DNA from 4 places in the Streptomyces sp. NPDC053560 genome. Region 4 is predicted to be linked to each of the others. Evidence: riboswitches for the same ligand, from Rfam matches in the RefSeq annotation. Region 4 holds a riboswitch; each other region holds the start of a gene.
What was found. Region 4 has a riboswitch for cyclic di-AMP ahead of ACIGQF_RS24595 (NlpC/P60 family protein). Riboswitches for the same ligand answer to the same signal wherever they lie in the genome.

Region 1 (4,588 bases), on a different contig from region 4:
CCTGCTGACCCGGCTGCCCGATCTGGAGGCGGCTGCGGATCCGGACGATTTGCGGTGGCGTGGCGGCCTGATCATGCGGGGCCTCCGGGCGCTGCCGGTGCGGTTCACGCCGGAAGGGGCGGGTGCTTCGGACGGGGCGTCAGAACGGGCATTCCCGCAGGTACCGGAACGAGACAAGGGTGCGGAACGGAGCCTGAGCTGACGTGGCGTCAGCGGCGTGATCTACGCGTGATCTCCGCTACACCGGCTTGAGACCGGACCGGGCCCCCGCTACCTTGCGTGCGACAACTCAAGCCGCCGCTCGAAAGGCACTCGCATGCGCTCCGGCACCGGTAGACACCGCCGCCCCCGCCAGGCCCCCGCCCTCCTGGTGGCGGCCTCCGTCACGGGTGCAGGCCTGGCCCTGCCGCTGCTGACGGCGGGCGGCGCGCAGGCCGCCGACACCGCCACCTGGGACCGCGTCGCGATGTGCGAGAGCGGCGGCATGTGGAGCGCGAACGCCGGCAACGGCTTCTACGGCGGGCTCCAGCTGACCCTCCAGATGTGGCGGGACTACGGCGGCGAGTCCTACGCCGAGCGCCCGGACCTCGCCAGCCGCTCCCAGCAGATCGCGGTCGCCGAGTCGATCCTGAACGACCGCGGCCCGGACGCCTGGCCCAGCTGTGCCGTCAACGCCCGGCTGGACTTGGACGGCCTGATACCCGACGTGGACCCGGGCGGGTCGGAGACGCCCGACCCGCAGCCCTCGGAGTCCGGCGACGACGCCTCCGGCGGCCCGTCCGCCGGTGCGGGCGACGAGGACGGTGACGACACGGCGCAGCCGTCCGGCGACGCCTCCTCCGAGCCGTCCGACGGCGCCACGGCCGAGCCGTCCGGCAAGGCCACGACTCCGCCTGCGGACGAGCCCGACGCCGAGCCGTCCGGCGACGCCACCTCGAAGCCGTCCGGCGACGCCACGGACAAGGGCGCCGGGGACGCCGATGAGGGTTCCGGTGCGGACTCCGCCGGCCGGCCCTCCGGTGACGCGTCCACGCCCTCCGGCGACTCCTCGGCGCCCGGTACCGGCCGCCACCGCGGTTCGGCGGGCGACGGTGCGGGCGAGAAGGCGGACGGCAAGGGGAAGGACGGCCGTTCCGCGGGGCGGCACGCCTCGCGCGGCGGTGACGCGCACCGCGGTACCTCGGGTGGTGACGACACGTACACGGTGCGGCCCGGCGACAGCCTGTCCGCGATCGCCGAGGAGCGCGGGCTGACCGGGGGCTGGACCGGCCTGTACGACGCCAACGAGGGCGTCATCGGGACCGATCCGGACCTTATCCACCCTGGTCAGCGGCTCGATCTGGGGAAGTGACGCAGGGGGCGGGCGGCATAAGTGCGGCCGGGTTGTACCCAATTGGGGAAAGTGAGACATGGGTCTCGTCCCGGAGCGTTTCCGTCCGCCGTGTCCGTTGTTTCCATACCGTGTTCGACCTGCGCAAACGGATGGTTTCGATGATCGAAAACGGTCAACTGTCCTACGAAAGGGTGGTTTGAACCGGCGAGGGGTGTGTGTTTACGTTCTTCACCGCTCGCACCAAGCGAGCCCGCCGATCATTCGCCGAATCCTGCCGGTGATCGGTCGGACAACCGTCGCGCAAGCGCCGTAGGCAGGAGCGGGGGACCCAAGGTAAGTGCCGTCACCGCAGCGGAAACGCAGCGGGCGGCTTGGGGTGAAGCCGGGTGTGCGGAGAGCGCATCCGGCCGGGCCACTCACAGCCCGAACCCGACAGCTCACCTCGCAGGCGTCGGTGAGGAAGAACAACCATGCTCAAGGGCAAGCACCGCCGCCCCTCGAAGGCCGTCCGCGTCGTCACGCTCGCCGGTGTCGCCGGCGCCGCCGTGGCCGTCCCGCTGATGACCGCCGGTTCCGCCAACGCCGCCTCGGTCGCCACCTGGGACAAGGTCGCCCAGTGCGAGTCCGGCGGCAACTGGTCGATCAACACCGGTAACGGCTACTACGGTGGCCTGCAGTTCAACAACCAGTCCTGGGCCGCCGCGGGCGGTACCAAGTACGCGCCGCGTGCCGACCTGGCCACCAAGGACCAGCAGATCGCCACCGCCGAGAAGCTGCTCGCCATGCAGGGCCCGGGTGCCTGGGGCTGCGCCGGTGCCGGCGGCCTGACCTCCGGTGGCCCGGCCGCGCAGGTGGACACCGGCTCCGGCCAGGCCCAGCAGCAGGCCCCGAAGCAGGAGGCCCCCAAGCAGCAGGCCGCCCCCAAGCAGGAGGCGCCGAAGCAGCAGGCCGCCCCGAAGCCGCAGCCGGTGCAGCCCAAGGCCGCCCCGAAGCAGGGCCACGGCAACTACACCGTGAAGTCCGGCGACACCCTGGGCAAGATCGCCAAGGCGCACGGCAAGAACTGGAAGACGGTCTACGAGAACAACAAGTCGACCGTCGGTGACAACGCCGACCTGATCTTCCCGGGCCAGAAGCTCGAGGTCTGATCCGCCTCTGACGGGTCCCGACAGGCCCCCGGCCGGGGCCGCCGTCCGATCGGTGCACGATCGGCGCGCGGCCCGGCCCGTGTGACCGCCCCGCCGCGACGCGAAGCCCCCGAGCGCGTCACGGCGGGGCTTCACGTTTGCGGGGCGGCTTCGGCGTGCAGGCATCCGGGCGGGCCGCCGCTCAGATGCGTAGTGCCTGTTATGGCGGAGATGTCCGCCATGAAAACCGGTTCTTACCTCCCGTATTGAGGGCCTTTGGGTCCTTTTTCGTCTCACGGAAGGGGCTAGGGGCAGGCGGACGGTCCCCGGGCCGTTAGGCTCGTGTTGCAGAACTCCAGATGACACCCATGAAGGAGACAACGTGCCGTCGATCGACGTCGTCGTAGCTCGCGAGATCCTCGACTCGCGAGGCAACCCCACGGTCGAGGTCGAGGTCGGCCTCGACGATGGCAGCACCGGCCGCGCTGCCGTGCCGTCCGGCGCCTCCACCGGCGCCTTCGAGGCCATCGAGCTGCGTGACGGCGACCCGAACCGTTACCTCGGCAAGGGCGTCGAGAAGGCCGTCCTCGCCGTGATCGAGCAGATCGGCCCCGAGCTGGTCGGCTACGACGCCACCGAGCAGCGCCTCATCGACCAGGCGATGTTCGACCTGGACGCCACCGACAACAAGGGCTCCCTGGGCGCCAACGCGATCCTGGGCGTCTCCCTGGCCGTCGCGCACGCCGCGTCCGAGGCCAGCGACCTGCCGCTGTTCCGCTACCTCGGCGGCCCGAACGCGCACGTGCTGCCCGTTCCGATGATGAACATCCTCAACGGTGGGTCGCACGCCGACTCCAACGTGGACATCCAGGAGTTCATGATCGCCCCGATCGGCGCGGAGTCCTTCTCCGAGGCGCTGCGCTGGGGTGCCGAGGTCTACCACACCCTCAAGAAGGTCCTGAAGGCCAAGGGCCTGGCCACCGGCCTGGGCGACGAGGGCGGCTTCGCCCCGAACCTGGGCTCCAACCGTGAGGCCCTCGACCTCATCCTGGAGGCCATCAAGGAGGCCGGCTACGCCCCCGGCCAGGACATCGCGCTCGCGCTGGACGTCGCCGCCTCCGAGTTCTACAAGGACGGCAAGTACCAGTTCGAGGGCAAGGAGCGCTCGGCCGCCGAGATGACCGAGTACTACGAGGAGCTCGTCTCCGCGTACCCGCTCGTGTCCATCGAGGACCCGCTGTTCGAGGACGACTGGGCCGGCTGGAACGTCATCACCGAGAAGCTCGGCTCCAAGGTGCAGCTCGTGGGCGACGACCTGTTCGTCACCAACCCCGAGCGCCTGGCCCGTGGCATCGAGGAGAACTCCGCCAACGCCCTGCTGGTCAAGGTCAACCAGATCGGTTCGCTGACCGAGACCCTGGACGCCGTCGAGCTGGCCCAGCGCAACGGCTTCAAGTGCATGATGTCGCACCGCTCCGGCGAGACCGAGGACGTCACCATCGCCGACCTGGCCGTCGCCACCAACTGCGGCCAGATCAAGACCGGCGCCCCGGCCCGCTCCGAGCGCGTCGCCAAGTACAACCAGCTGCTGCGCATCGAGGAGATCCTCGACGACGCCGCGGTGTACGCCGGCCGTAGCGCGTTCCCGCGGTTTCGCACTGCGAACCAGTAAGCACAGCAAGGGCTGACGACGCCCTGCGGCTCAAGGGCTGAGTGCTGACGGCCCCGGCGGCCGGAAAGCCCCGGCTTCCGTACGTCCCCGGCAGCGGTCCCGTACCGTTGCCGGGGACGTATGTACGAGGCGAGGCAGGGGAGGCGGCAGGTGTCCGCGGAACGCTTCTCGACCGCGACCCGGCTCAAGGCGCTCGGCGAGCAGGCCGCGGCCCGGGTCTACCGCGCGCGCTCCCCGCGCCGCAGCCGGCTCACCGGCCGCGCCGCGCTGCTCGCGCTCGTCCTGTGCTCGCTGGTCGTGGCCCTCGCGTACCCGATAAGGGCCTACGTCTCCCAGCGCTCGGACATCGACGACCAGCGCCGCCAGGCCGAGACCACGCAGGACGCCGTGCAGCGGCTGCGCCAGGAGAAGGCCCGCTGGCAGGATCCCGCGTACGTGCGCCAGCAGGCCCGCCGC
Region 2 (4,588 bases), on a different contig from region 4:
GCCACCCGGCGCCCCTGCTGCTGTGCGTGGACGGCACGCTGAGCGAGCTGGCGCCGCGGACCCCGGCGCTGCCTCTCGGGCTGAGCGAGGTCGCGGGCTGGCCGGACCGCGCGGACGAGTCCCGGTTCCCGCCCGGCGCGATGATCCTGCTGTTCACCGACGGGGTGACCGAGGCGCGGGACTCCAGGGGCGTGTTCTACGAGCCGGCCGTCCGGCTCTCCGGCCGGGTGTTCCCCGGCCCCGACGCGCTGCTGGACGCCCTCGTGGACGACGTGGCACGGCACACCGGGGGCGAGACGGAGGATGACATGGCCCTGCTGGCCCTCCGCCGACCGGAGGGGTGAGCCCCACGGCCTACGGAGGGGTGGGCCCTAGACGGTGGACCGGTTACACCGGCTCCGGCTCCGGCTCCGCGAGCCACTGCACGCTCCGCCCGTGCTGCTCCGTGAGGGCGACGGGCCGGCCGTCGACGGCGAGCGTGAGGAGGCGCGCGTCGGCGGGGCGCGGGCCGGGCAGCCACGGCAGCACGCTGTGGTGCTCCTGGGAGACCCAGTGGCCGGGCCGGTCCACGAGCAGTGACCGTACGACCCGGACGAACTCCTCGCGGCGCTCCAGGGGCAGGTGGGTCAGCGCCGCCGTGTGGAAGACGACCAGCGTCGCCTCGGGCGGCGCCTGCGCGGCCAGCGCGGGCAGCTCGTGCAGGAGGTCGCCGCGTACGAGGGGCGTCGGCGGCGCGTTCCGCACTGCCTCGACGGCGGCGAGCTGCCGGCCGGCCCGGTCGGCGACGTCCACGCCACCGTTCCCCGTACGGCCGCCGTTCCCCGTATCGCCGCTGTTCTCCGTACCGCCGGACCAGGCGTCCCCCGTGCCCGTACCGGCACTCGTCCCGAGGGCCGTGTTGTCCCGCGGGCCCGGCCAGGCCAGGGCGCGGAGCCAGCGGATGTCGTCCGGGTCGGACAGGTCGAGCGGGTCGAGGCCGAGGCCGGCCCGCCAGACGACCCGCGGTGGCGCGGCCGGTACCGGCGTGCCCGGGGACGTGCGGCAGGGAAGGACCACCGGGCTGTCCGGATCCCCGAACTCCGGCCCGCCGTCGTAGCGGTAGCGGTACCGGTCCGGATGCAGGCACAGCCCGGCCGCCGCGCCGACCTCCAGGAGCGCGAGCGGCTGGGGGAGACGGGCGAGGACGGGCAGCAGCGTGGCGCAGCGCGCGGGCTCGTCGGTCCGGGCGAGCCGCCGCATCATGACGTCGCGTACGTCGTCCCAGTGCCGGATCGTCCACTCGCGCCAGCTCCGGTACGCGAAGTCGCCGCGCGGGCCCTGTTCGGCGTGCGGGCCGTCGAGGTAACGGACGGCGGCGAGCAGGAGGTTGGGCTGCTGCTGGTTGCCGTGCGGCAACGAGACGGCCAGGAAGTCGCAGAAGTCCGGGTCCTGGCTGATGCGGGCGGTCAACTCCTCGTGGGCGTCGGACTCCCCCCGCGCCTGCTGCCACGCGAAGTCCGCGTACCGATCCGCCACTGCCTGCGCGCTGTTGACGACCATGATCAGACGCTACTGCTCTCACCGTCCGTAGCCGATACGCACCCCTCCGCATAACAACTGGCAAACGATCAGTCCGGTTCGGGTTTCCGATCCATGGCCAACTCGCCCCAATTTAGCCGTGACTGCATGCATAAGTCCTGGTCAGCGGTCGTACGGATTCCGGGGAACGCTTGGAATCCAGCCGTCCCTTCCATTACTGTCCGATAACGGAGCGCGGTCGTTACAGCCGTCGCAAGAGACGGCAACGCGCGCCGACGCCGAATCCCAACAGCGCACTTCATTACCGCACCACCCGCCAAGGGAACCGGGGAACCACCACCTTGGGGTGAATCGGGCGACTCCCCCGGAGCCGCCCGTAGGAGACCTTCCTGCTCCGAACCCGTCAGCTAACCCGGTAGGCGAGAAGGAAGGAAAGGAGTGCGCCCCCGTGGCGTCCAACAAGCCTGCCCCCGAACCGTCCCGCCGGACCGCGTACGAGCCGTTCGCGACGCACGAGGGCGCGGTGCACGACCCGTACGCGCACCAGGATTCGTCTCCGCATCCGTACTCGTACCCGCACCCGTATCCGGACGGCCACGAGGCCCCCGGGGCCCACACGGAACCGGCGTTCGCCGACACCGCGGCCTTCCCCGCGGCCTCGGACACGGCCACTTTCCCCGCGGTCTCGGATACGGCGACCTTCCCCGCGGTGAGCGGTACGGGCCAGATGACCGCTACAGGTCCGATGACCGGTACGGGTCCGATGACCGGTACGGGTCCGATGACCAGTACGGGTGCCGTGGCCTTCGGTGCGCACGGCGGCGCGTATGACGGCGCCCATGCCGGCGCGCAGTACGGCGCAGGTGACGGCGTGCACGACGGGGCGTGGGAGGAATGGAACCCCACGGAGGAGTCCGTACGCCCCGTACGCGGCCGGCACCGCGTGGCCAAGCAGCGCGGCGGCCTCGCCCGCAGCAGCACGGTCCTGGGCGTCGGCGTCATGGCGGCGGTCGGCGCGGGCGGCATCGCCACCGCGCAGGGCAAGCCCCAGGTCTCCATATCCATGCCCGACCTGGGCGGCATGGCCGAGCGCGTGTCCGAGAAGCTGGGCTCGAACGGCTCCGCCGACACGGCCGACGCCGCGAACGCACAGGGCGGCCCGTTCACGCAGGCGGCCGGCGCCGCCGGGGGCGAGCACTCCCAGGGCGGCGACGCCCTCCGCACCCGCATCATGGAACAGGCCGAGCAGGCACAGAACTCCGCCGACCAGGAGGCCCGCGAGGCCGCCGAGAAGGCCGCCGTCGAACAGGCCGAGGCGGAGGCCGCCGAGCGCCGGCAGCAGGCCGAGGCCGCGAAGAAGAAGGCCGACGCGGCAGCCGAGGCCAAGGCCGAGGAGGCGGAGCGCAAGAAGGCCGAAGCGGCCCGCGCCGCCAAGCTCGCCGAGCTGGCGAAGAGCTACACCCTCCCGGTCTCCTCGTTCACCATCACCGCCACCTTCGGGCAGGGCGGCGACCGCTGGGCCGCCGACCACACCGGCCTCGACTTCGCCGCGCCGACCGGCACCCCGGCCAAGGCGGTGCACGGCGGCACGATCACGCAGGCCGGCTGGGCGGGTTCGTACGGCTACCGCATCGTCGTCACCCTCGACGACGGCACCGAGCTCTGGTACTGCCACCTCTCCTCGATGGTGAAGACCTCCGGCAAGGTGAACGCCGGCGACGTCATCGGCCGGGTCGGCGCCACGGGCAACGTCACGGGCCCGCACCTCCACCTGGAGGTCCGGCCGGGCGCCGACTCCCCGATCGACCCGCTGCCGTGGCTCCGCGACCACGGCCTGAAGATCTGACCTGGTCCGATTCGGTCCGGCCCGGCCTGATCCGTTACTGATCCGGTCTGGCCGGACGACCGACGACGGACGACCGACGGCCAACGACGGATGACCGACGACGGACGACCGACGGCCAACGACGGATGACCGACGGCCAACGACGGATGACCGACGGCCCCGAAAACGAACGGTCCATTCTTCGCCCGGCGGGCTTCCGTTCGCCCGTTCCGGGCACTTGTCCGCCGTCGCCGCCGCCTCGTGCGCCCCGCCTCGCAGGGCGCACACAGCAGGAGGGGAGAGGCGGTGGCCGACGGCCGGGTCTCCGCGTGCCCACGGACCGTCCCCGGCCCTCCGTACGCGGACCCGCACTCTCCGGCGGCCCCGATGCCCCACACATCGGGGCCGCCGGTTTCGGTACGGCCGTACGCCCGTAGGCCTGGATGCCCGTAGGCCGTAGTCCCGTAGAGCCGTACGCCTGGATGCCCGTACGGGAGCGAAATCCACGCCGCCCGCGCAGAATGGGAGGACCCGCCCCGGCGTGGGAAGTCCCGCCGGGGTACGACGGCGTGCCGACCGAAGGGCGGACCCTCGTGGAGTGGACCCTCGAAGTCATCACCGTCCCCGTCACCGACCTGGACCGGGCGAAGGAGTTCTACGCGGACCGGTGCGGCTTCAAGGTCGACACCGACGCGCAGATCGCCGAGGGCGTACGGATCATCCAGCTCACCCCGCCCGGCTCCCGCTGCTCGATCGCCCTCATCCAGGGCATGCCACCGGCCCCCGGCCAGACCGATATGGCGCCGGGCTCGCTCCAGGGCCTCCAGCTGTGCGTGGTGGACATCGAGGCGGCCCATGCCGAACTGGTCCAGCGGGGTGTCGATGTCGGTCCGGTCCAGCACCTCGGTGCCGACGGCTGGGCCGCGGGCCGCGGCGAGACCTGGAACGCCTTCATGCTCTTCAAGGACCCCGACGGCAACGGCTGGACCGTCCAGGAGGCCCCGTCCCCCTTGAGCGAGCGCTAGCCCGCCCGAGCGGTCGGCGGAGTACCGGCCGCCGTCAACGGAATTCCGGCCGGCGGGCAACGGAATACCGGTCGACGGGCAACGGAATAACTCCCCCACTCGCCCCGCTGAACGAAAACATGGCCACTTCCACTCCTGCTTCCGTTCCCGGCCCGGTGCCCTCCGCCAAGCGGCTCGGCTCGCTCTCCGTATCGCCGCTGTCCCTCGGCGGCAACGTCTT
Region 3 (4,588 bases), on a different contig from region 4:
CCGCGGGCCTGGACGGTGTCGCCACCATCATGGCGCGCGCGCTCTCCGAGGGCACCGACAAGCACGACGCCGAGGAGTTCGCGGCCGAGCTGGAGCGGTGCGGCGCCACGCTGGACGCGCACGCCGACCATCCCGGTGTCCGGGTCTCCCTCGAAGTACCGGCCTCGCGTCTCACGAGGGCGCTGGGCCTGCTGGCCGACGCGCTGCGTGCCCCGGCCTTCCCCGACGGCGAGATCGAGCGCCTGGTGCGCAACCGTCTGGACGAGATCCCGCACGAGCTGGCGAATCCGGGGCGCCGGGCGGCGATGGCGCTGTCCAAGCAGCTGTTCCCGGCCACGGCCCGGATGTCCCGGCCGCGGCAGGGCACGGAGGAGACGGTGGCGCGTATCGGCGCCGCCGCGGTGCGTGCCTTCTACGAGGCGCATGTGCGTCCGGGGACGGCCACGGCCGTGGTCGTCGGTGACTTCGCCGGGGTGGACCTGGACGCGGCGCTGGAGGAGACCCTCGGGGCGTGGGCGGGCTCGACCGCGGAGCCGGTGGCGGCCTCGCCCATCGTGGCCGACGACACCGGCCGCGTCGTGATCGTGGACCGGCCCGGTGCGGTGCAGACCCAGCTGCTGATCGGCCGCATCGGCGCCGACCGGCACGACCGGGTGTGGCCGGCGCAGGTGCTCGGCACGTACTGCCTGGGCGGCACGCTGACGTCCCGGCTGGACCGTGTGCTGCGCGAGGAGAAGGGCTACACGTACGGCGTCCGGGCGTTCGGCCAAGTGCTGCGGTCCTCCGCCGACGGTACGGGCGCCGCGATGCTGGCCATCAGTGGCTCGGTGGACACCGCCTCTACGGGGCCCGCGCTGGAGGACCTCTGGAAGGTGCTGCGGACGCTGGCCGCCGAGGGGCTGACCGACGCCGAGCGGGACGTGGCGGTGCAGAACCTGGTCGGTGTGGCGCCGCTGAAGTACGAGACGGCTGCTGCTGTCGCGGGGACGCTCGCCGACCAGGTCGAGCAGGAGCTTCCCGACGACTTCCAGGCGCAGCTGTACCGGCGGATGGCCGAGACGGGCACGGTCGAGGCGACCGCCGCCGCGGTCAGCGCCTTCCCGGTGGACCGGCTGGTGACGGTTCTGGTGGGCGACGCCGCGGAGATCGCGGAGCCGGTGCGGAAGCTGGGCATCGGCGAGGTGTCGGTCGTCAAGGGCTGATGCGGAGCGGGCCGGCGGCGGAGCTGTACCGCCGCCGGACGTCGCGGTAACGGTTGTGAATTCGCCCGCGCCGTACGGCGGGAGGGCGGGCCGGAACGGGGCGTACCGGTGCCGTCACGGGGTGGCGTGAAAGCCGTCAACGCCGCCCACATATCAGGACATAGTGGATCCCGGGTCGCCAATGCGGCCCGGGATCTCTGCTTTTGTCCGGAATGCAGTAGGTGGTTGCTCGCGAGCCGTGTGGCGTCCGGCACAAACTCCTGTTTCTGTTTGCTGATCGCGAGATGTCCCGTTTAGCGTCGGTCCGGCTGTTCGACAGAAGTGCGCCGCACCCGCGGCCGCCGGGCAGTCATCGCCGAGTCCCCGTACGGCGCGAGCCAGGGGAGCCGGGGACCCACATGTCCCTTGGGGTGAATCGGGCGACTCCCCCCGGAGCCGCCCGTAGGAGACCTTCCTGCTCCGAACCCGTCAGCTAACCCGGTAGGCGAGAAGGAAGGAAAGGAGTGCGCCGGTCATGGCGTTCACCCGTGCCACCGGCAAGCACCGCCGCCCCGGCCGTGCTGCCCGGACCACCCGCAACATCGCCGGCATAGCCGCGGCGACCGGCGTCGCCGTTTCCATCGCCTCCCCGGCGCTGGCCGCGAACGAGGACCCGGCCGCCACCACCGACACCGGCCTCACCCGCGCCATCGCCGACACCGGCGACCGGGTCGCGGACAACATCGTCGCCCAGGCCGACGCGCAGGAGGAGGCCGCCGAGGTCGCCGCCGCCCGCGCCAAGGTCGAGGACGCGGCCGTCAAGAGCGCCGAGGACGCGAAGAAGAAGGCCCAGGACGAGCGCCGCAAGGCCGCCGAGGCCGCCAAGAAGAAGGCCGAGAAGAAGAAGGCCACCGAGGCCCGCGCCTCACGCTCGGAGGCCCGTACCACCCTCAGCGTCTCGGGCTTCGTCGCGCCGATCTCCGGCAGCTACGTCTCCACGCCGTACAGGGCCTCCAGCGGCCTGTGGTCCTCCGGCAGCCACACCGGCATCGACTTCCACGCCGCGTCCGGCACCGCCGTCCACGCCGTCGGCGCCGGCACCGTCGTCGAGGCCGGCTGGGGCGGCGCGTACGGCAACAACGTCGTCCTGAAGATGGACGACGGCACCTACACCCAGTACGGCCACCTGTCGTCCATCGGCGTCTCGGTCGGCCAGAAGGTCTCCGCGAACCAGCAGATCGCGCTGTCCGGCAACACCGGCAACACCACCGGCCCGCACCTGCACTTCGAGGCGCGCAGCGGCCCGGAGTACGGCTCGGACATCGACCCGATCGCGTACCTGCGCTCGCACGGCGTCAACGTCTGACGACCGCGCACCGTACGGCGCACTCCGCGTATCCCGAAGCCCCGGCCCGACGGCCGGGGCTTCGGCGCACCCGGACGCGCTTCCGTCCCCGCGTTCCCGCGCACCCCTTTCCTCGGCCAAAAAATATCCAGGAATTCGTCACGGCCATCGGAAAAGGCGGCCCGGTGTCATAGAGTCACGGAAAAGGCGCCGCCCGGCGGCGTTTCCGGAGGATTGCGGCGGAGGCACGGACGATGCGAGGAAATATTTCGGCGCATGTGGTCTGCACGGCGATTCGCGACGACATCGTCTCCGGCGCGTTCCCGCCCGGCTCCCGGCTGATCGAGGAACTGCTCGCCTCCCGGTACGGCGTCTCCCGCGTCCCCGTACGCGAAGCGCTGCGCACCCTGGAGTCCGAGGGGTTCGTCACCACTCGCCGGCACGCGGGCGCGTGCGTCGCCGAGCCGACCGAGCAGGAGGCCGCCGACCTCCTGGACATCTGCCTCCTCCTGGAGCCCCTGGGTGCCGCCCGTGCCGCGGCCCGCCGCTCCGCCGCGCACCTGAAGGTGCTGCGCGGCCTGGTCCGGCTGGGGCGCGCGAGAGCCCGCCACGGCAACCCCGACGACCTGCGCCAACTGGACGGCTGGTTCCACGGGACGCTCGCGCAGGCGAGCGGCAGCGCCAGTATGACGGCGCTGCTCGTGCAGGTACGCCGCAAGATCGACTGGGTGTACGCGGTCGACCTGGGGCGGATCTCGCCGGGGGACGTGGACCGCTACTGGCAGGAACTCGGCGCGATCGTGGACGCGGTGGCGCGCGGTGACGCCGAACGCGCCCGCGCACTGACCGCCGCACACGTGGAGCGCACGCTGCCCGCCCACCGGCTGCGCCGTCCCGCACCCGCGGTGAGGGAAGTGAAACCGTCCGTAAACATGGCGCGCGCCCAGAATTAACACCGCTGCCGTATACAACTCCTGGGGGAATTCTTCCCCTGTAATCGGCGTGCCTGGCGTGCCTGAATTCGGGAGTGCGAGTGCGGCGGGGTGGGGGTATTCCGTACGCGGCTTTACGCGTATGCCGCCGAATTCTACTCGGAGCACGGAGGCCCGGCCGGTAATTCCGTACAGGTCGGCAAGGGGGTCCGGTCCGCCGGACGTGGAACGGCTCGGACGCCGAACGGCCCCGCCGGACCCAGGGCGGCCTCCCACTGGACGTGGAACGGCCCCGCCCGTGACCCGTGGGGGCGGGTCACCGTGGCGGGGCCGTGAGAGGCCGTTCCGGCGGCGTGGGCCCGCCGGGTCTGCCCGAAGGGTCAGACCGTCTCCGGGAGCTCCTCGAGGCCCTCGGAGACGAGCTTCGCCAAGCGGTCCAGCGCCGCGTCGGCGCCGTCGGCGTCCGAAGCCAGCACGATCTCCTCGCCGCCCTGGGCGCCCAGGCCCAGGACCGCGAGCATGGAAGCGGCGTTGACGGGGTTGCCGTCGCCCTTGGCGATCGTGACCGGCACGCCGGAAGCGGTGGCCGCACGGACGAAGATCGAGGCGGGGCGGGCGTGCAGACCCTCGGCCCATCCGACATTGACGCGGCGCTCAGCCATTGTGTTGCCCTTCGGGTCGGAGAAGTTGTCTAGACCAGTGTCTCACGCGGGCACCGGTGGTCCGGTGTGCCCAGCCCGGGCGAGCGCTCGGATCCTAGAAGGCCAAGCCTGCGTCACGCCCCGGCTGTACGCATGCTGAGACCCGGTCGTACGCACCGTCCCGCCGCCGGGTACGTACGGTCGTCTCCGTGCAGCCTCCGGGGCACTTCGACCGGCCCCGGATACGCCACCGGTCGTACGCTGTCCGCATGGAGACGCCGTCGGATGCCGCCGCCTACCCCGCCCACTGGGAAGCCGACGTGGTGCTGCGTGACGGCGGCACCGCCCGGATCCGCCCCATCACCCCGGACGACGCGGAACGCCTGACCTCCTTCTACGAGCAGGTCTCCGACGAGTCGAAGTACTACCGCTTCTTCGCGCCCTACCCCCGGCTCTCCGACCGCGACGTGCACCGCTTCACCCACCACG
Region 4 (4,588 bases):
GAGCCGAAGCCACCGCCGAAGAAGCCGGAGGACAGGCCCGAGGAGAGCCCGCCCATGGACGCGGACGGCGTCGCCGGGCCGGTCCGCTTCCACTCGACGTACTCGTCCGGGATCTCTTCCAGGAAGCGGGACTGCGGGTTGTACTGGGGCTGGCCCCACGCGCTGCGCATCGTGGAGCGCGTGAGGTACAGCCGCTCGCGGGCGCGCGTGATGCCGACGTACGCCAACCGCCGCTCCTCCTCCAGCTCCTTGGTCTGGCCGAGCGCACGCATGTGCGGGAAGACGCCGTCCTCCATGCCCGTCAGGAAGACGGTCGGGAACTCCAGGCCCTTCGCGGTGTGCAGGGTCATGAGCGTGATGACGCCCGTGCCCTCGTCGTCCTCGTCGGGGATCTGGTCGGAGTCGGCGACCAGGGCGACCTGCTCCAGGAAGTCGGAGAGGGTGCCGCCCGGGACGGCAGTCCCTGATGTCTCGGCGTCCACGCCGCGGTCCTGCTCGAACTCGAGGGCGACCGCCGCGAGTTCCTGGAGGTTCTCGATACGGGTCTCGTCCTGCGGGTCCGTGGACGACTGGAGCTCGGCCAGATAGCCCGTACGCTCCAGGACCGCTTCCAGGACGGTCGCGGGCCCTGCACCGGACTCCACGATAGTCCGCAGCTCTTCCATGAGCGTGTTGAAGCGCTTGACGGCGTTCGCGGAGCGCGCGGCCATGCCGTACGCCTCGTCGACGCGGCGCAGCGCCTGCGGGAACGTGATCTTCTCGCGGGCCGAGAGGGCGTCGATCATCGCCTCGGCGCGGTCGCCGATGCCGCGCTTCGGAACGTTCAGGATGCGGCGGAGCGGGACGGTGTCCTCAGGGTTGGACAGCACGCGCAGGTACGCGAGGACGTCCCGGACCTCCTTGCGCTCGTAGAAGCGCACGCCGCCGACGACCTTGTAGGGCAGCCCGACCCGGATGAAGACTTCTTCGAAGACACGGGACTGGGCGTTGGTCCGGTAGAAGATCGCCACGTCGCCGGCCCGGGTCTCGCCCGCGTCCGTGAGCCGGTCGATCTCGTCGGCGACGAACTGCGCCTCGTCGTGCTCGGTGTCGGCGACATAGCCGGTGATCTTCGGGCCGGTGCCGGCGTCCGTCCAGAGGTTCTTCGGGCGGCGGTTCTCGTTGCGCTCGATGACGGCGTTGGCTGCCGAGAGGATCGTCTGCGAGGAGCGGTAGTTCTGCTCCAGCAGGATCGTCGTGGCGTTCGGATAGTCCTCCTCGAACTGGAGGATGTTGCGGATCGTGGCACCGCGGAAGGCGTAGATCGACTGGTCGGCGTCGCCCACGACGCACAGCTCGGCGGCGGGCACCTCGTCCGTCCCCGGGCCGACCAGCTCGCGTACGAGGGTGTACTGGGCGTGGTTGGTGTCCTGGTACTCGTCGACCAGGACGTGCCGGAAGCGGCGGCGGTAGTGGTCCGCGACGTCCGGGAAAGCCTGGAGCAGGTTCACCGTCGTCATGATGATGTCGTCGAAGTCCAGGGCGTTGGCCTCGCGCAGCCGTGCCTGGTACATCGCGTAAGCCTCGGCGAGCGTCTTCTCAAAACCGTCGGCCGCCGTCCCGGCGAAGTCCTCGTGGTCGATGAGCTCGTTCTTGAGGTTGGAGACCTTGGCACTGAAGGACTTCGGCGGGAAGCGCTTCGGGTCCAGGTCCAGATCGCGGCAGACCAGGGCCATCAGGCGCTTGGAGTCGGCGGCGTCGTAGATCGAGAACGATGAGGTGAAGCCCAGCTTCTTGGACTCGCGGCGCAGGATGCGCACGCACGCGCTATGGAAGGTGGAGACCCACATGGCGCTGGCGCGCGGGCCGACCAGCTCCTCCACGCGCTCCTTCATCTCGCCCGCGGCCTTGTTCGTGAAGGTGATCGCGAGGATCTGGCCGGGGTGGACGTGGCGCGTGCCGAGGAGGTGCGCGATGCGGTGCGTGAGGACGCGGGTCTTGCCGGAGCCGGCACCGGCGACGATGAGCAGCGGCGAGCCCGTGTGCACGACGGCGGCCTTCTGCTGGTCGTTCAGCCCCTCCAGCAGCGCGGCCGGGTCGACGGCCGGGCGGGCGGCGCCGTCGCGGTAGTACGCGTCCCGCTGCACGGGCGCGTCGTAGCGGCCACCGAAGAGGTCGTGCGGCACCTCCTCCACTGCCGGACGGTCCTCGTCCTCGGGAGGCGGCGGCTCCTCGTCCTTGGGGTCGAGGTCCGCCAGGAAGCTGTCGTCAAAGAGGCTGCTCATCGCCCACCGAGTCTAGGCCGCCCCACCGACAACCCGGCCCCGGCCGCGGAATTCCGGGCTCAAGGATCCGGCGGAGGCGCGGTACGGGCGGGTCGGAGCGCGGCGGGAGCAGGGCCGGAGGGCCGTACGAACAGGGGCGAGCGCGACCTGAACAGGAACGGAGGACGGAACGGAGGACACGGCCCCAACAGCGGCGGAGAGCGGCGCGGAGGATACGGCACCCCGCCGCCCGTCACGGACGGACAACGGCACCGGACATTCCGTGGTCATGACAGCCCTCACATCGGCACGGACACGATCAGGTCACGAAAAGATTGCGGGCAAATCGAACATCAGCCTTCACAGAAGCCACACGAGTTGGCTACCGTGCCGACCGGGCAGCCCGCCCCACCGTCCGGTGACAGCACCGGCACGGGCCGCCCCGCCGAGTCCGGCCTGTCGTACGCACGGCCCTTGCCATACGCATGGCAGCTGTTCGTACGCACGGCAGCCGGAGCCGGGGACCCTCCCTCCTGTCGCCGACTTCGACGCAGGAGGGCCCACGTACGACCGGGGTGAATCGGTCTCTGCGGAGCGATCCGTACGGCCGTAGGGCACCTTCCGTAGCACCAGTGGGCACGCGCCCCACGCGCGCGCTCATGCGCCCGAACCCGACAGCTAACCCGGTAGGCGGTCCACGGAAGGAGTCGCCGGCCTTGGCGTCTCATCGCAAGCCCCGCACCCGCATGCTCACCGTGCCCGCACACCGCCGTACGGCGGCCGGGCTCACCACCGCGGCGCTGGCCTCGGTCACGCTGCTCACCCAGACCGCGGACGCGTCCCCCAGGAAGCCCGCACCTTCCATAGAGGAGGTCAAGAAGAAGGTCGACGGCCTGTACCGGCAGGCCGAGGTCGCCACCCAGAAATACAACGCCGCCAAGGAACGCTCCGCGACGCAGCGCGACAAGGTGGACGAACTGCGGGACGCCGCGGCCGAGCGGACCCAGAAGATGAACGACGCCCGGCGGGAGCTGGGCACCTTCGCCTCCGCCCAGTACCGGTCCGGCGGGCTGAGCCCGACCGCACAGCTGATGCTGGCGCAGGACCCCCAGCAGTTCGTGGACCGCAACCACCTGATGAAGCGGCTCACCGGCCGCCAGCAGGAGGCGGTCGCCGACTACCAGGACCAGCAGGCGCAGGCCGCGCGCAAGCGTGCGCAGGCGACGAAGGGCCTGGAGGAGCTGCAGAAGTCCCAGGAGTCGCTGAAGACGTCCAAGCAGGAGGTCCAGGGCAAGCTGACCGAGGCCCGGCAGCTGCTGTCCCGGCTGACCGCGCAGGAGAAGGCGCGGCTGGCGGAGCTGGAGCGCAAGAAGAAGGCCGAGGCGAAGCGCAAGGCCGAGGAGCTGGCGCGGGAGCAGGCCGAGCGCGAACGTGAACAGGACGGCGCTGCGGGCGGCACGGACGGCGGCTCCGGCTCCGGGACGGGCAGCGATTCCGGGACCGGCACCGGTTCCGGGGTGCCCGACGGTTCGTACGCGACCAAGGCGGAGAAGGCGATCGCGTTCGCCCGCGCGCAGATGGGCAAGCCGTACGTCTGGGGCGCCACCGGGCCCGCGTCGTACGACTGCTCGGGGCTGACCCAGGCGGCGTGGAAGGCGGCCGGCGTCTCGCTGCCGCGGACGACCTGGGACCAGGTGAAGACCGGCACGCGGGTCGCGACGAAGGATCTGCAACCGGGGGACCTGGTGTTCTTCTACGACGACATCAGCCACGTCGGGATGTACATCGGCGACGGCAAGATGATCCACGCCCCGAAGCCGGGCGCGAACGTACGCGTGGAGTCGATCTACTACATGCCGATCTACGGGAGCGTACGACCGGCCTGACGTACGACCGGCCTGACGTACGACCGGCCTGAGGCAACTCGCAGAACGACGAACCGCGCGGCCGCCCTTCGAGGGCAGCCGCGCGGTTCTCGCGTCCGGCGGGACTCTCAGGTCCCGGGGCGCTCAGGTCCAGAGGAGCGCGATGAAGATGTTGACGACCGTGAGCAGACCGACGAGTCCGAAGAGCGGCTTCTCCACCTTCTCCTCGTCACGCTTCACGTAGACCAGACCCAGGATGACGATCAGGACGGCGAGCTTGACGCCGATCTTGATGTTGTTGACCGAGGCGTCCTGCATCTGGTTCAGACCGACCAGGATGACGCCGGTCACCAGCATCGTGATCGCGCCGTGCAGCATCGCGGGCACGAAGCGGGCGGTGCCCGCGCTCATCGCCTTCATCTGCGTGAGGAAGCCGCCGAGCAGCGAAGCGATGCCGATGATGTGCAGGGCGACGAACAC

Region 1: it holds a riboswitch for cyclic di-AMP, as region 4 does, so the genes downstream of both, ACIGQF_RS13165 (transglycosylase family protein) here and ACIGQF_RS24595 (NlpC/P60 family protein) in region 4, are expected to answer to the same signal.
Region 2: it holds a riboswitch for cyclic di-AMP, as region 4 does, so the genes downstream of both, ACIGQF_RS33685 (M23 family metallopeptidase) here and ACIGQF_RS24595 (NlpC/P60 family protein) in region 4, are expected to answer to the same signal.
Region 3: it holds a riboswitch for cyclic di-AMP, as region 4 does, so the genes downstream of both, ACIGQF_RS27830 (M23 family metallopeptidase) here and ACIGQF_RS24595 (NlpC/P60 family protein) in region 4, are expected to answer to the same signal.

What each region holds. Positions count from the first base shown of each region.
Region 1 is NZ_JBITXI010000005.1:111,260-115,847, reverse strand. It holds gene ACIGQF_RS13175 (cytochrome P450) at 1-202, shown strand, start outside; gene ACIGQF_RS13170 (transglycosylase family protein) at 371-1,351, shown strand; cyclic di-AMP (ydaO/yuaA leader) riboswitch at 1,586-1,799, shown strand; gene ACIGQF_RS13165 (transglycosylase family protein) at 1,804-2,481, shown strand; gene eno (phosphopyruvate hydratase) at 2,843-4,132, shown strand; gene ACIGQF_RS13155 (septum formation initiator family protein) at 4,283-4,588, shown strand, end outside.
Region 2 is NZ_JBITXI010000017.1:144,775-149,362, forward strand. It holds gene ACIGQF_RS33675 (PP2C family protein-serine/threonine phosphatase) at 1-344, shown strand, start outside; gene ACIGQF_RS33680 (DUF2332 family protein) at 388-1,539, opposite strand; cyclic di-AMP (ydaO/yuaA leader) riboswitch at 1,814-1,955, shown strand; gene ACIGQF_RS33685 (M23 family metallopeptidase) at 1,967-3,364, shown strand; gene ACIGQF_RS33690 (VOC family protein) at 3,937-4,368, shown strand; gene ACIGQF_RS33695 (aldo/keto reductase) at 4,488-4,588, shown strand, end outside.
Region 3 is NZ_JBITXI010000012.1:162,281-166,868, reverse strand. It holds gene ACIGQF_RS27835 (M16 family metallopeptidase) at 1-1,202, shown strand, start outside; cyclic di-AMP (ydaO/yuaA leader) riboswitch at 1,546-1,704, shown strand; gene ACIGQF_RS27830 (M23 family metallopeptidase) at 1,717-2,547, shown strand; gene ACIGQF_RS27825 (GntR family transcriptional regulator) at 2,781-3,479, shown strand; gene ACIGQF_RS27820 (HPr family phosphocarrier protein) at 3,839-4,120, opposite strand; gene ACIGQF_RS27815 (GNAT family N-acetyltransferase) at 4,369-4,588, shown strand, end outside.
Region 4 is NZ_JBITXI010000010.1:172,563-177,150, forward strand. It holds gene pcrA (DNA helicase PcrA) at 1-2,264, opposite strand, end outside; cyclic di-AMP (ydaO/yuaA leader) riboswitch at 2,771-2,952, shown strand; gene ACIGQF_RS24595 (NlpC/P60 family protein) at 2,960-4,129, shown strand; gene ACIGQF_RS24600 (hypothetical protein) at 4,253-4,588, opposite strand, start outside.